DNA from 2 places in the Caballeronia sp. AZ10_KS36 genome. Region 2 is predicted to be linked to the other one. Evidence: riboswitches for the same ligand, from Rfam matches in the RefSeq annotation. Region 2 holds a riboswitch; the other holds the start of a gene.

Region 1 (5,991 bases), on a different contig from region 2:
GCCGAGCACGTACGGTTCAGCGAGCGGATTGCGCAGCAGCACTTGCAGCAGCGCACCGGCGAGCGCGAGCAGCGCGCCCGATGCGAAGCCCGCGAGCGCGCGCGGCAATCGCAGGTTCAGCACGATTTCATCGGCGATATCGGGCGTGGCCGCGTGCGCGTGCAGCAGCGCGGCGATGGCGCGCGTCGGCGGCAGCGCCACGCTTCCGAGCGCGAGCGACGCCGCCAGCACGCCAAGGGCCGCCGCCGCGAGCGCGAGCCAAATCGCGGCGGCGCGGCCTGCGTGCATCGCCTTCATCGGACGGCGCGCATCAGCGGCGTGGCTCACGACGGATGCCAGCCGATCGTGACGTAAGCGCCGCGACGCGGCGTGTTGTACGAGTAAGCCAGTTCATAGTTGCGGTCGAACAGGTTGTCGATGCGCGCATTCACGTACCACGACTTCGTGATGTCGTACCGAGCCGAAAGATTGACGACGCCGTAGCCCGCGAGCGTCGAATCGTAATCGCTGCGCGCGCCGCTCACGATCCACTCGCCGCCCACGCGCCAGCGCCCGATCGACCGATGCGCCGACAGCGACGCGAAGCGCCGCGCGCGACGCGTCAACTCTTCGTGATTCGTCTCGTCGACGGGATTCTGGAACGTCACGCTCGCGCGCACGTCGGTTGCGCCCACGTGCCCCGCCCACGATCCCTCGACGCCCTGCACCTTCGCGCGCCCCACGTTCTGCGCGGTATAGAAGCCGCTGCTATCGCCCACGTAGTCGATCAGATTCGAATAGCGCGTCTCGAACGCCGTCACACGCACCACGCCGATCTTGTCCGATGCGTACTGCAACGCGGCCTCGGCCGAATGGCTGCGCTCCGGCTGTATCGACGGATTGCCGCTGAACGGATAGTAGAGATCGTCGAAGCTCGGCGCGCGAAACGACGCCGCGTAGCTCGCGCTCGCGCGCCAGTGGGAATCGAAGTTGTACGCGTAGCCCAGATAGTAGCTGTTCGCGCCGCCGAAGTCGGAATACTGGTCGCGGCGCACGTTGGCCTGCACTTCGCTCGGACCGAAGCGGCCGACATAGCCCGCGAACACCGAGTTCACATGCCGGTCGGGCGCGCTGAACTGGTCCGAATCGAGCGACTGGTCGAGATGCTCGTAGCCGAACACGAGCTTGTGCGCCTCGGTGAGCCGGAAGTCGTTCTGCCACAGATACTGATGATTCTCCGAGTCGAAGCGGCTCGTATAGACGCCGTTGTGCTCGATGTTCGCGCGGTCTTGCCCCTGCGCGACGGTGAAGTGCGTCGTCCAGTTGTCGGTGAGCTTGCCGTTCGCGAACACCGACGCCGAACGCACGCGATCATGCGATTCGTTGAGATCGGTCGGCACGCCGTAGGGATCGTCGAAGCTGTTCACGCCGTTCGATTGCAGGAAGCGCACGCCTGCGTCCCACTTGTCGCTGAACTTGTGGCGCAGCGTCGCGGCGACGCTTTCGTTCAGATAACCGTTCGCGTTCGGATTCGCGCCGGGCGCGAGCGCGGGATCGATCGACGAGAAGCCGTCGGTCTTTTCGCGCGACACGTTCAGGCTAAACGTCGTGCGGCCATCGGTATCGAGCGCGCCGTCGACGCCCGCCGACTGGCGCTGCGTGTGATAGCTGCCGTATTCGGCTTCGAAGTGAAAGCGCGGCGGATGTGCTTCGCCCTCCTTCGTGAAAATCTGCACGACGCCGCCGATCGCGTTCGATCCATACAGCGCCGACACATTGCCGTTGACCACTTCGACGCGGCCGGTCTGATCGAGCATCAATTGCGACAACTGCGCCGCGCCCAGAGACACGGATTCGACGCGCACGCCGTCGATCAGCACGAGCGATTGCGTCGAGGACGCGCCGCGTATGAAGACGCCCGAGGTCGCGCCCGGCCCGCCGTTGCGCGTGATCTGCACGCCGGGCGCGAGCGCGATGAGTCCGAGCACATCGTCCGCATTGCTGTCGGCGATGTCTTGCGCGTCGAAGAGCGTCGCCTGCGGGATGGAATCGGCGAGCGGTTGCGCGCTGCGCGTCGCCGTGACGACGACGGGCGCGAGTGTCTGCGACGGAGAATCGGAATCGGCGTGCGCGGCCTGTGCAAGCGGCGCACTCGCGGCGGCGCACATCACGACGCGCGCCGCGCGACGAATGAGGCCGGACGAAGGCAAGACCATGTGTGAAGCGTTCCCGTTGGAGACTGGCGCGTGCCCCGCTCCCCGCGAGGTCTGTGCGCGACGCACGCGCCGTATTGCAAAGCATCGGCGCGCTGGACGATTGGCCGGTATCCGGGCTGGCGACGCATCGTCCCGCCTTCCCGCGCTTCGAAGCGCAGTGGCGCCGACACGTTTCTTGCAGTCGCGTCTCCGATGACAAACGACCACGGAGCAACGAGAAGAAACGCGCGTGGGACGACTTGCAACTTGCGTTGCGGTCGCTTACCGTTGCGGGGGCAGCACAGGTTGGCGAGCCGCGCGAGGCGAGACGACGCTTCCTGTTTCCCGTTTGACTGCGCCGCAAGAAAGGCGGCGCGAGCACCAAAAGTGCGGCAAGTGTAGGAGCGCGCATAAGGGCCGTCAAGAAGGCGCGGGGCGCCTCATCGCGAGGTCCGAGCGACGAGCAAGCGACGAGCGAGCGTCGTCAGCCGCGCATCCGGGTGCGTCACGCGCGGCCATTCCACACATGAATACGCGGCGATGCGCGCAAGATCGCGTGTTGTTACGTCTCGAAACGAGACAATTATCGGAAGCGCCTTTGAACCGCGCTAAAATGCCAGGTCTTTAGAGGACGCAGCACATGCTCAACGAACTCGAATCACTGTCAGGGAACATCGGCCGGCTGATCAAGATCAGCGAGCGCCACAATCAGGCGCGTCTCGCGCTCGAAGCACAAATGGAACAGCTGCGCGCCGATTACGCCAGCGTTCAGGCCGAACTCGCGCAGGTTCGCCAGGAGCGCGACGCGCTGCAAGGCGAACGCGATTCGCTGTCCGCGAAGATCGACGACGCGCAAGTGCGCCTCAACGCGATCCTCGAAAAGCTGCCGCGCGGCAAAGCGCATCATGCCGAGAGCGACAATCAGCTCGATCTTCTGAACGCCGAAGCCAGCGCGTCGCGCGAAGCGCAGCACGAACATGCGCACGCGGAAGAAGTGCACGGCGAGCATCATCAAGGAGAGAAGGCATGACGACCACGCAGATCGAAGTATCCATTCTCGGCCAGCAGTATCGCCTCGCGTGCTCGCCGGAAACCGAAGCCGCGCTGCGCGAAGCCGTGGCCCGCGTCGATGCCGAAATGAACAAGGTCCGCAACGCAAGCAGCGTGCGCGGCACGGACCGCATCGCGGTAATGGCCGCGCTTTCCCTGGCGTCCGAATTGCTCAAGCTGCAGGAAAGCGTGCGCCACGGCGAAGCGTTCCCGGCCGAGGAAATCCGCCGCACCATGCATTCGATGAACGAGCAGCTCGGCGCGGTCATTGCGCAATATGAGGCGCACTGAGCGAAGCGCGCTGACGCTCATGCGCTGATCTAATCAGCGTCGCGATATCCATCAAAAAAAGATACCGCGAGAAACGCAGGCAAGGGCTGCAAGGACCAAACGTTTGGTGTACAGTGAGGTCTCCCTGCCTGGTACGCCAAGGTCATATATTCCTTGAACCAATGCTACATTGGCACGGTTGCGGAACGTTGCAGCACGGGCGCGCGCGTCACTCTGTCTGATGTACCCGAAGTGTTGCTTACCGCGACCAATCTTGAACCCAGGTTCAGGATGCCGGCCTAGCGGCTGAGGCGGGGACCTTATTTACGAAGCACGAACGGCATCGGTTCTTACCGGTGCCGTTTTCATTTGCATCGCCCAAAACCGCACGCACACTCCTTCACGCCGAAATCATGCGCTACTGGCTGATGAAGTCCGAACCGGACGAAGCGAGCATCGATCATCTCGCGCACGCGCCCAAGAAGACGCTGCCGTGGACCGGCGTGCGCAACTATCAGGCGCGCAACTTCATGCGCGACCAGATGCAGATCGGCGACGGCGTGCTCTTCTACCATTCGAGCTGCCCCGAGCCGGGTATCGCGGGAATCGCGAAGGTCTGCTCGACGGCGTATCCCGATCCCACGCAGTTCGATCCCGAAAGCGCCTACTACGATCCCAAATCCAAGCAGGACACGCCGCGCTGGATGCTCGTGGATGTGAGCTTCGTGAAGAAGACGCGGCTCATTGCGCTCGCCGAGCTTCGCGAGCACGCGGAACTCGCCGGCATGCAAGTGCTCGCGCGCGGCAACCGTCTGTCGATCACGCCTGTCACCGAGGACGAGTGGCGCTTTATTACCGAACGCCTCGTCTAGAGCAGGAACTAAGGGCTGGAGGCGGACGCCTAAGTGCGGTCGCGAATCACGCGACGCCTTGCGTTGGAGCCCTTCGATGATGAACAAGAAAACCGCCGCCGCCCTCGCCCTCGCGATGTCGAGCGCCACTCTCGCCTATTCCGCCTCGGCCGCCGCGCAGACGGTCATCGCCAATCCGCAGCCCGCGGGCGTGCTCTCGCTTTCGGCGCAGGCGAGCGCGCAAGTGCCGCAGGATGTCGTCACCATCACGCTCTTTTACGAGCAGGAGGCCGCCGATCCGTCATCGCTCACCGCGACGCTCAATCAGCGCGCCGAAGCCGCACTGCGTGAAGCGAAGGGTGTGGATGGCGTCACCGCGAAGAGCGGCTCGTTCACCGTGTATCCGTCGACCGACCGCGACGGCAAGATTTCCGCATGGCGCGGGCGCACGGAGGTCGTGCTCGAATCGCACGACTTCGCGGCGGCCTCGAAGCTCGCGGGCAAGATGAGTTCGTCGATGCAGGTCGGCAACGTCACGTTCTCGCTGTCGCCGGAAGCGCAGCGCGCCGCGGAGCAGAAGCTCTCGACGCAGGCTATCGATTCGTTCCGCAAGCAGGCGCAAGCCGCTTCGCAGGCGTTCGGCTACAGCAGCTATTCGATTCGCGAGGTGAACGTCGGACATAGCGGCGCGGCGCCTCGCCCGGTGATGATGATGCAGTCGCGCGCCGTGGGCGCCGACGCCAAGATGGCCGCGCCGATGGCGCTCGAAGCCGGCACGACGACCGTGACCGTCGATGTGTCCGGCTCCGTGCAGATGGGCCGCTGATCGAGCGAGGTCAAGCGAACCCAAGCGGGACCGCAAGCGCGGCCCCGCGCGACATCACGCCGCGTTCGCCGCCACGCGACGATGCCGCTTGTAGGCCCACACCATCATGATGACGCCGGCGACGATCATCGGCAGCGAAAGCCACTGGCCCATCGAGAGGCCGAGCGCGAGCAGGCCGAGATAGTCGTCCGGTTCGCGGGCGAATTCCACCGTGAAGCGCGCGAGTCCATAGCCGATCAGAAAGAGCGCGGAGATGGCGCCGACCGGACGCGGCTTGCGCGAGAACGTCCAGATCACGATGAACAACACGATGCCTTCCAGCGCGATCTCATACAACTGCGACGGATGGCGCGGCAGCATGTGAAAACGCTGGAAGATTTCCGTCAGATGCCACTTGGCGTCGAGCTGCGGAGTCTTCGCGAGCCAGATGGCGTCGTCGTTCGTCGAGTTCTGGAACAGCATCGCCCAGGGCGCGGCAGGGTCCGTCACGCGGCCCCATAGTTCGCCGTTGATGAAGTTGCCGAGACGCCCCGCCGCGAGGCCGAGCGGCACCATCGGCGCGACGAAATCGGTCACTTGCAGCCACGTGCGTTTGCGCTGGTACGCGAACAGCACCATCGCGAAGGTCACGCCGAGAAAGCCGCCGTGAAACGACATGCCGCCTTCCCACACCTTGAAGATGTCGAGCGGATGCGCGGCGTAATAGCTCGCCTTGTAGAACAGCACATAGCCGATGCGCCCGCCGAGGATCGTGCCGAGCACACCGTAGAACAGCATGTCGTCGATATCCTTCGCGCTCCAGCCTTGCGCGGCGACATGC
Region 2 (5,991 bases):
TACCGCGCTCGCGGACCTCCCGCCGCCTGTGCACTTCGAGGACGCGAAGCCCGAAGCGCCGCCGCGTTTGCTCGACGGTTTGCATATCGCCGTGGCACGCGATGCCGCGTTTTCATTCGTCTATCCGGCCAATATCGACTTGCTGCACGCAATGGGCGCGCGCGTGAGCACCTTTTCGCCACTCGCCGATGAACCCGTGCCAGCCGATGCCGACGCGCTCTATCTTCCCGGCGGGTATCCGGAACTGCATGCGGCTACGCTTGCCGTGAACCTGCGCACGCGGGCATCCATGGAAGCGCATGTGGCGCGTCGAAGAGCTGTCGTCGCCGAATGCGGCGGCATGCTGTATCTGCTCGATACGCTGACGGACGTGGAAGGCACGAAGCATGCAATGCTCGGTCTTCTCCCGGGCAACGCCTTCATGCAGCGCCGCCTCGCGCGTCTTGCAATGCAAAGGCTCGATACCGCGCACGGCGCGCTCACCGGTCACACGTTCCATTACTCCACGCTCGACACACCCATGCAGCCGCATCTGACCTCGAAGCATGCAACCACAGGCGCCGAAGGCGAAGCCCTCTATCGCCACGGTCCGATCACGGCCACGTATATGCACGCGTATTGGCCATCGAATCCGGCCGCCGCCGCGGCGCTCTTTCGCGGCGAATCGCTATGACGATCGTCGACCTCGCCTTCACTATTGCGCGCGCGAAGTCGCAAGAGCCGGTTGGTTCGCCGTGCACGGGCGTATGCAAGCTCGATCCCGCGCATGGTCTGTGCGCGGGATGCTTCCGGAGCCGCGAAGAGATCAAGTCGTTCCGCTCGATGGACGATGCGGCGAAACTCGCGCTACTGGATGAATTGCCCGCAAGGCAAGCAGCGTTATCGCGAGAAAACGCTTAGACGGTCGCCACTTTCCGCAATGCGGGCCGCTCGAGTTCGCGAGCAGCGAGCGCGCCGAACACGAGCCCGAGCGTCGTCCAGATGATGACCTGAACACCGATGGCCGCGACGCGAAAGTTCCAGAGCAACGACGCCGAGAAGCCTGCCGGCACTTCTTCGATACGCGGCAGCGCGAACTGCACGAGCAGCATCGACGCGATGTAGAAAGCGCCTGCAATCATCGTTGCGTTCCACTCGCCCCGCCGCACGCGCAGCCGCCTTTGCAGCGCGACGGCGATCACCGCTGCCGCGATCGAGATGGCCAACATGCCGAAGAACAATGCGGTGCGCGGACCGATCGTCGCCGCGTTGCCGACCGAAGGCGGGTTCGGTGGATACTTGAGGAACGGCACGACCGCCACGCTCAAGAAGCCGAACATCGCCAGCAACGCCGATGTGCCGCGCGCACGCAATGCGCCGAGCCGCCCATAAGCAAGCGCAAAGACGAGCGAGAAAATGCCGCCGAGCGCAGTGCCGAATACCGCGACGCCGGTAAAGAGGCCGACACCGGCCTGCGTGTCCCGGCTCACCAGTTCTTCGTCGCCGTCGCCGCCTTCGTGATCGTGTGAATGAGTCGTGGCTTCGTGATGGTCATGTCCATGCGCATGTTCTCCTTCGAACGCGATGGCCTGTGCAACGAACGGCTCACCGACCAGCTTCGCAAAACCGAAGCCGAGCACGCCCGCGACGAGACCCGCGATCATGCCGCGTATCAACAAACTGCGAATCATGACGCGCCCTTAGTGGCAGGGAAAGCCGAGCAGGTGCCGGCCGTCATGCACGAATTCGTGAACGACCATGCCGGAGAAGATGGACGTCGCGCCCTGCTCCGCACCGACGAAATAAATGGCGATCAAAAGGATCAGGCCGATGAACACGGCCCAAGGCAAGACTTCACGTACCGGAATAGGCACCGGCGCATCGAGGGCGGGCGAAACAGGAGCGGCGGCATAGACCGGCGCGTGAGCGACATTCATTGATTTTCTCCGAGGGAAAAGCGCGTCCCAATAGACGAAAGAGCTTGCAGCGGGGTCTGACTCGCGGACCGTCGTTTTCACGAAAGCCGCTTACAGTGGCGCGACCGTGCCGGGCTTGCACCGGCTTCCTCACACTGCAAGCTTGCCATTCTAGGACGATTGCGGGCAAAGTAAAGCAACGATGCGCCCATTGCCTCAATCATTGAACGTCACGCTTCTCTGCCACGCCGCCACGCACGCGATGAAAACCGCCCGCTTTCCGACGGGCGACGAGCCGCCTGCATGCGATGAACGCGCGGCTCTTGCGCAGCGCTTCGCACGCTTCGACGGCCGCGTGATTGCAAGTCCCGCGGCCGCTGCGCGCGCGACTGCCGCATGCATAGCAAGCACCGTCGAAACGAACGACGCATTCAACGATATCGACTACGGCCGCTGGCGCGGGCATGCGATACGCGCCATCGCCGAAAAAGAGCCTGAAGGCATGAGCGCATGGCTTTCGAATGTCGCCGCGCGGCCGCACGGCGGCGAGAGTATTGCCATGCTTTCCGAACGCATTGCGAGCGCGCTTGCAACTCTTGTGCGTGACGATGCCCGCATCGAACGCTGCCTGATCGTCACGCATGCCATCGTCATCAAAGCCGCATTGGCGCATGTGCGAGGCGACCCGCTCGAATCCATCTTTGCGATGGACTTCGCGCCCCTGTCGTCCATATCGCTCGACTATGACCGACGGTGCGGCGTCTGGACCGTGGCCTGAACTTCGTCGTGCGGCTCAAGCTCCAATGCAATTGACGGCATGACGCTGTCGATATGGCTCAAGGAGGCTCACATGGCGCACTATGTGGATGGATTCGTCGTACCTGTTCCCACCGACAAGATCGACGCGTATCGCGTCATGGCCGAGCAGGCAGGCAAGATCTGGCTTGAGCATGGCGCACTGCAATTCGTCGAAAGCATTGCCGACGACGTCAAGCCAGGGGAAGTCACTTCATTTCCGCAGAGCGTGCAATTGAGAGAAGGTGAAACGATTGCATTCTCGTGGATACTGTATGAATCCCGCGAGCAGCGCGACGCAGTCAACGCCAAGGTCATGAACGACCCGCGCCTGAAGGCGATGATGGAGCAAGGCGAGCCGCCGTTCGACGCGAAGCGCATGTTCTTCGGCGGATTTGCGACGATAGTCGAACTGGCGCGCCCTTAAACCTTCGTTTGTTGACTCACCACAAAGGAAAGTATCGACATGTATATCGCCATGAATCGCTTCAAGATCGTGCCCGGCGCAGAAGCGGACTTCGAGCGCCTATGGACGAGCCGCGACACGCATCTCAGGGATGTCCCCGGCTTCGTCGAATTTCATTTGCTAAAGGGCCCGGCCAAGGACGATCACGTCCTTTATTCGAGCCACACGATCTGGGCGAATCGGGCGGCGTTCGAAGACTGGACGCGGTCCGACGCCTTTCGCGCCGCGCATCGCAACGCAGGCGGCGAGACGCGCCAGCTCTATCTCGGGCACCCTGAATTCGAAGGCTTCGAAGTCATTCAGACCGTCAAGTAGCACGTTTCTTTTACACGTTGATGAAAGAATGTGCTTAAAGAGCGTCCGCTATGACCGCTTGGGCGCTTCGATTTGGGCGCTTCGATTTGGGCGCTTCGATTTGGGCGCTTCGAATCAGGCCTTGGCTCCGCGCGCCATGCGCTGCAAAGTGGACGAGTCGATGGCGGCGGCGCAAATGCGCACCGCCTCTTTGAGTGTGCGCGGCCGTCCAGCACCGAATTCGCTTTCCAGCATGGCGACGGCGCGCACGCGCTCCTCGTTGCCCAACTGCTCGCCGGTCGCCATCTCGAGGACGGAGATGAAATAAGCGGCGGGCGGCGCGGCGCGCCCTTGGGCCGAAGGCGCCGGTGCCCGCGAAACCGCGAGGTCGTTGGTATCGGCGGTTCGGTATGCCGGCCATGCTGCCCGGTCGGTGTCGATTCGACTGTTCATTGGTCTGTTCATTCGCTGGAGTGCTTGAGCGCCGTCGCGCAATCGTCATCGAGCAAACTTACAGCAAAGGTTGTTCCACCTGTCACGCGGCTTGGCTCTGGTCCGACAAGACCACCCTCGCGACACGGCAGGCTGCGAGGTCCCACGCCGCGCATCCGACCGACTTGAACACCACCGGAATGTCGGGTCTTTCGTGCGATGCAAGCGCCGTCGCGAGCGGCCGCACCGTGTTCCAGTCGATTCCGGCGAGGATGAAATCGCCCGCTTCGTGACGCGCGCCTGCGAGATCGTCGACGAACAAGGCGCTGGCATGAATCGTCGAGGCGGCGATTTCAGCGGCATCGGCGGTGAAAGCGCCTACGCCTATCACGAGTCGCGCCGCGCTGGCCGCAAGCGAATACACCGGCGTCTTGCTGGTCGTCGTGGTGATCACCACGTCGATAGAGTCCGGTATCGCCGGACCTTCGAGCGGGACCAGGTTCGGCGAAAGCTCGGCGTGGTCCGCGCAGAAAACACTCGCGCGCCCCGCACGCGAGCCGAGAATGTAGAGGCGCGCTTCCGGATACAGGCTCGCAAGCGCTTCCACATGCGACGCCGCCTGCTTTCCGGTGCCAATCACGAGCACTTCGCGCGGAACATCGGCGGCCAGCGCGCGTATCGCGAGCATGGAGACTGCGGCCGTTCGGCGACCGGTGACCGTGGGACCGTCGAGCATGAACTGGGGCACGCCTGTCGTGGCGTCGAAAGCGGTGACCTGACCGTGAATCGTCGGCAGGCCGCGTGCGCCATTGCCCGGGCACACGTTCACGAGCTTGTGCATCGCGATATCGGCGGCCGTTGCGGGCATCGAGAGCATCACTCCGCCGTGCGCGAGCGGGACCACCATCCGCTCGGGACTCGCTATGCGGCCGGCTGCATAATCGAGCATGGTCGCGGCGAGCGTATCCGCCAAGCGGTCGTAAGGCAGAAGGCGTGCGGTTTGCGTCGCGTCGAAAAAGGGAATTGCGCCAGCTGTGTCGATCATCGTGCGGTTCGCCTCTGGAATGGGTGTGCCATCGTGATGCCATCAAACGCTCGACCATTCTAAGGGCCGCGCTGCTCGTGTCATAAAGCGCGCGGCTTCATACAATGAATGACGCGGAAGGCGGTGTCACACGACTGCCATGCGGGAACGTCACCATCGGGCGTTCAGCGCCGGCCGAACACTGCGCCCAAGAAGCAGGCCACAGCACGCACATGGAGCATTCAATGACCACGACGGACAAGCAGCGCCGCTTTCACGCTGACCTGATCGACAGCTACGACGAAGAGTTCGAGATGGAGATCGACGATCGCTTCCTCGATGGCGAAGCGGCGTTCTCGGACGAAGAGCGGCAGCTTCGCAAGACTTATTTCCGCGAGTTGTTCCGGCTACAGGGCGAATTGGTGAAGCTACAGGACTGGGTGGTCCATACCGGTCACCGGCTTGTCGTGATCTTCGAGGGGCGCGATGCCGCCGGCAAGGGCGGCGCGATCAAACGCATCACGCAGCGGCTCAATCCGCGTGTCTGCCGCGTCGCCGCCCTCCCCGCGCCCAACAATCGCGAGCGCACGCAATGGTACTTTCAGCGATATGTCTCGCACTTGCCGGCGGGCGGCGAGATCGTGCTGTTCGACCGAAGCTGGTACAACCGCGCGGGCGTCGAGCGCGTGATGCACTTCTGCACCGACGAAGAGTATGAGGAATTCTTTCGCTCGGTGCCGGAGTTCGAGAAGATGCTCGTGCGTAGCGGCATCCAGATCATCAAGTACTGGTTCTCGATCACCGACGACGAACAGGAAGTGCGCTTTCAGGCGCGAATCGAAGATCCGCTCAAGCAGTGGAAGCTGAGTCCGATGGACCTGGAGAGCCGCCGTCGCTGGGAAGCGTATACGGCCGCGAAGGAAGTCATGCTGCAACGCTCGCATATTCCCGAAGCGCCGTGGTGGGTCGTGCAGGCTGTCGACAAAAAGCGCGCGCGCCTCAACTGCATTCATCACCTGTTGAGCCAGGTGCCGTATCACGAGATAGAACACCCGCCAATCACGCTGCCCGAGCGCGTGTTCAAT

Evidence for each region. A riboswitch is a leader RNA that binds a small molecule or an ion and turns the genes downstream of it on or off. The one in region 2 is predicted to bind cobalamin.
Region 1: linked by a shared signal. The riboswitch ahead of NCR35_RS04455 (TonB-dependent receptor domain-containing protein) and the one ahead of NCR35_RS16990 (CbtB domain-containing protein) in region 2 are both predicted to bind cobalamin.

Annotation. Positions count from the first base shown of each region.
Region 1 is NZ_JALQDQ010000004.1:68,008-73,998, reverse strand. It holds gene NCR35_RS04460 (FecCD family ABC transporter permease) at 1-288, opposite strand, end outside; gene NCR35_RS04455 (TonB-dependent receptor domain-containing protein) at 324-2,195, opposite strand; cobalamin riboswitch at 2,281-2,575, opposite strand; gene NCR35_RS04450 (ATPase) at 2,815-3,204, shown strand; gene NCR35_RS04445 (cell division protein ZapA) at 3,201-3,515, shown strand; RNA gene ssrS (6S RNA) at 3,634-3,816, shown strand; gene NCR35_RS04435 (EVE domain-containing protein) at 3,908-4,366, shown strand; gene NCR35_RS04430 (SIMPL domain-containing protein) at 4,446-5,171, shown strand; gene lgt (prolipoprotein diacylglyceryl transferase) at 5,226-5,991, opposite strand, start outside.
Region 2 is NZ_JALQDQ010000025.1:338,548-344,538, forward strand. It holds gene NCR35_RS16975 (cobyrinic acid a,c-diamide synthase CobB) at 1-673, shown strand, start outside; gene NCR35_RS16980 (DUF1289 domain-containing protein) at 670-900, shown strand; gene NCR35_RS16985 (CbtA family protein) at 897-1,670, opposite strand; gene NCR35_RS16990 (CbtB domain-containing protein) at 1,680-1,916, opposite strand; cobalamin riboswitch at 1,948-2,070, opposite strand; gene NCR35_RS16995 (histidine phosphatase family protein) at 2,098-2,673, shown strand; gene NCR35_RS17000 (DUF1428 domain-containing protein) at 2,746-3,117, shown strand; gene hmuQ (heme-degrading protein HmuQ) at 3,157-3,471, shown strand; gene NCR35_RS17010 (hypothetical protein) at 3,586-3,903, opposite strand; gene lhpI (bifunctional Delta(1)-pyrroline-2-carboxylate/Delta(1)-piperideine-2-carboxylate reductase) at 3,986-4,927, opposite strand; gene ppk2 (polyphosphate kinase 2) at 5,152-5,991, shown strand, end outside.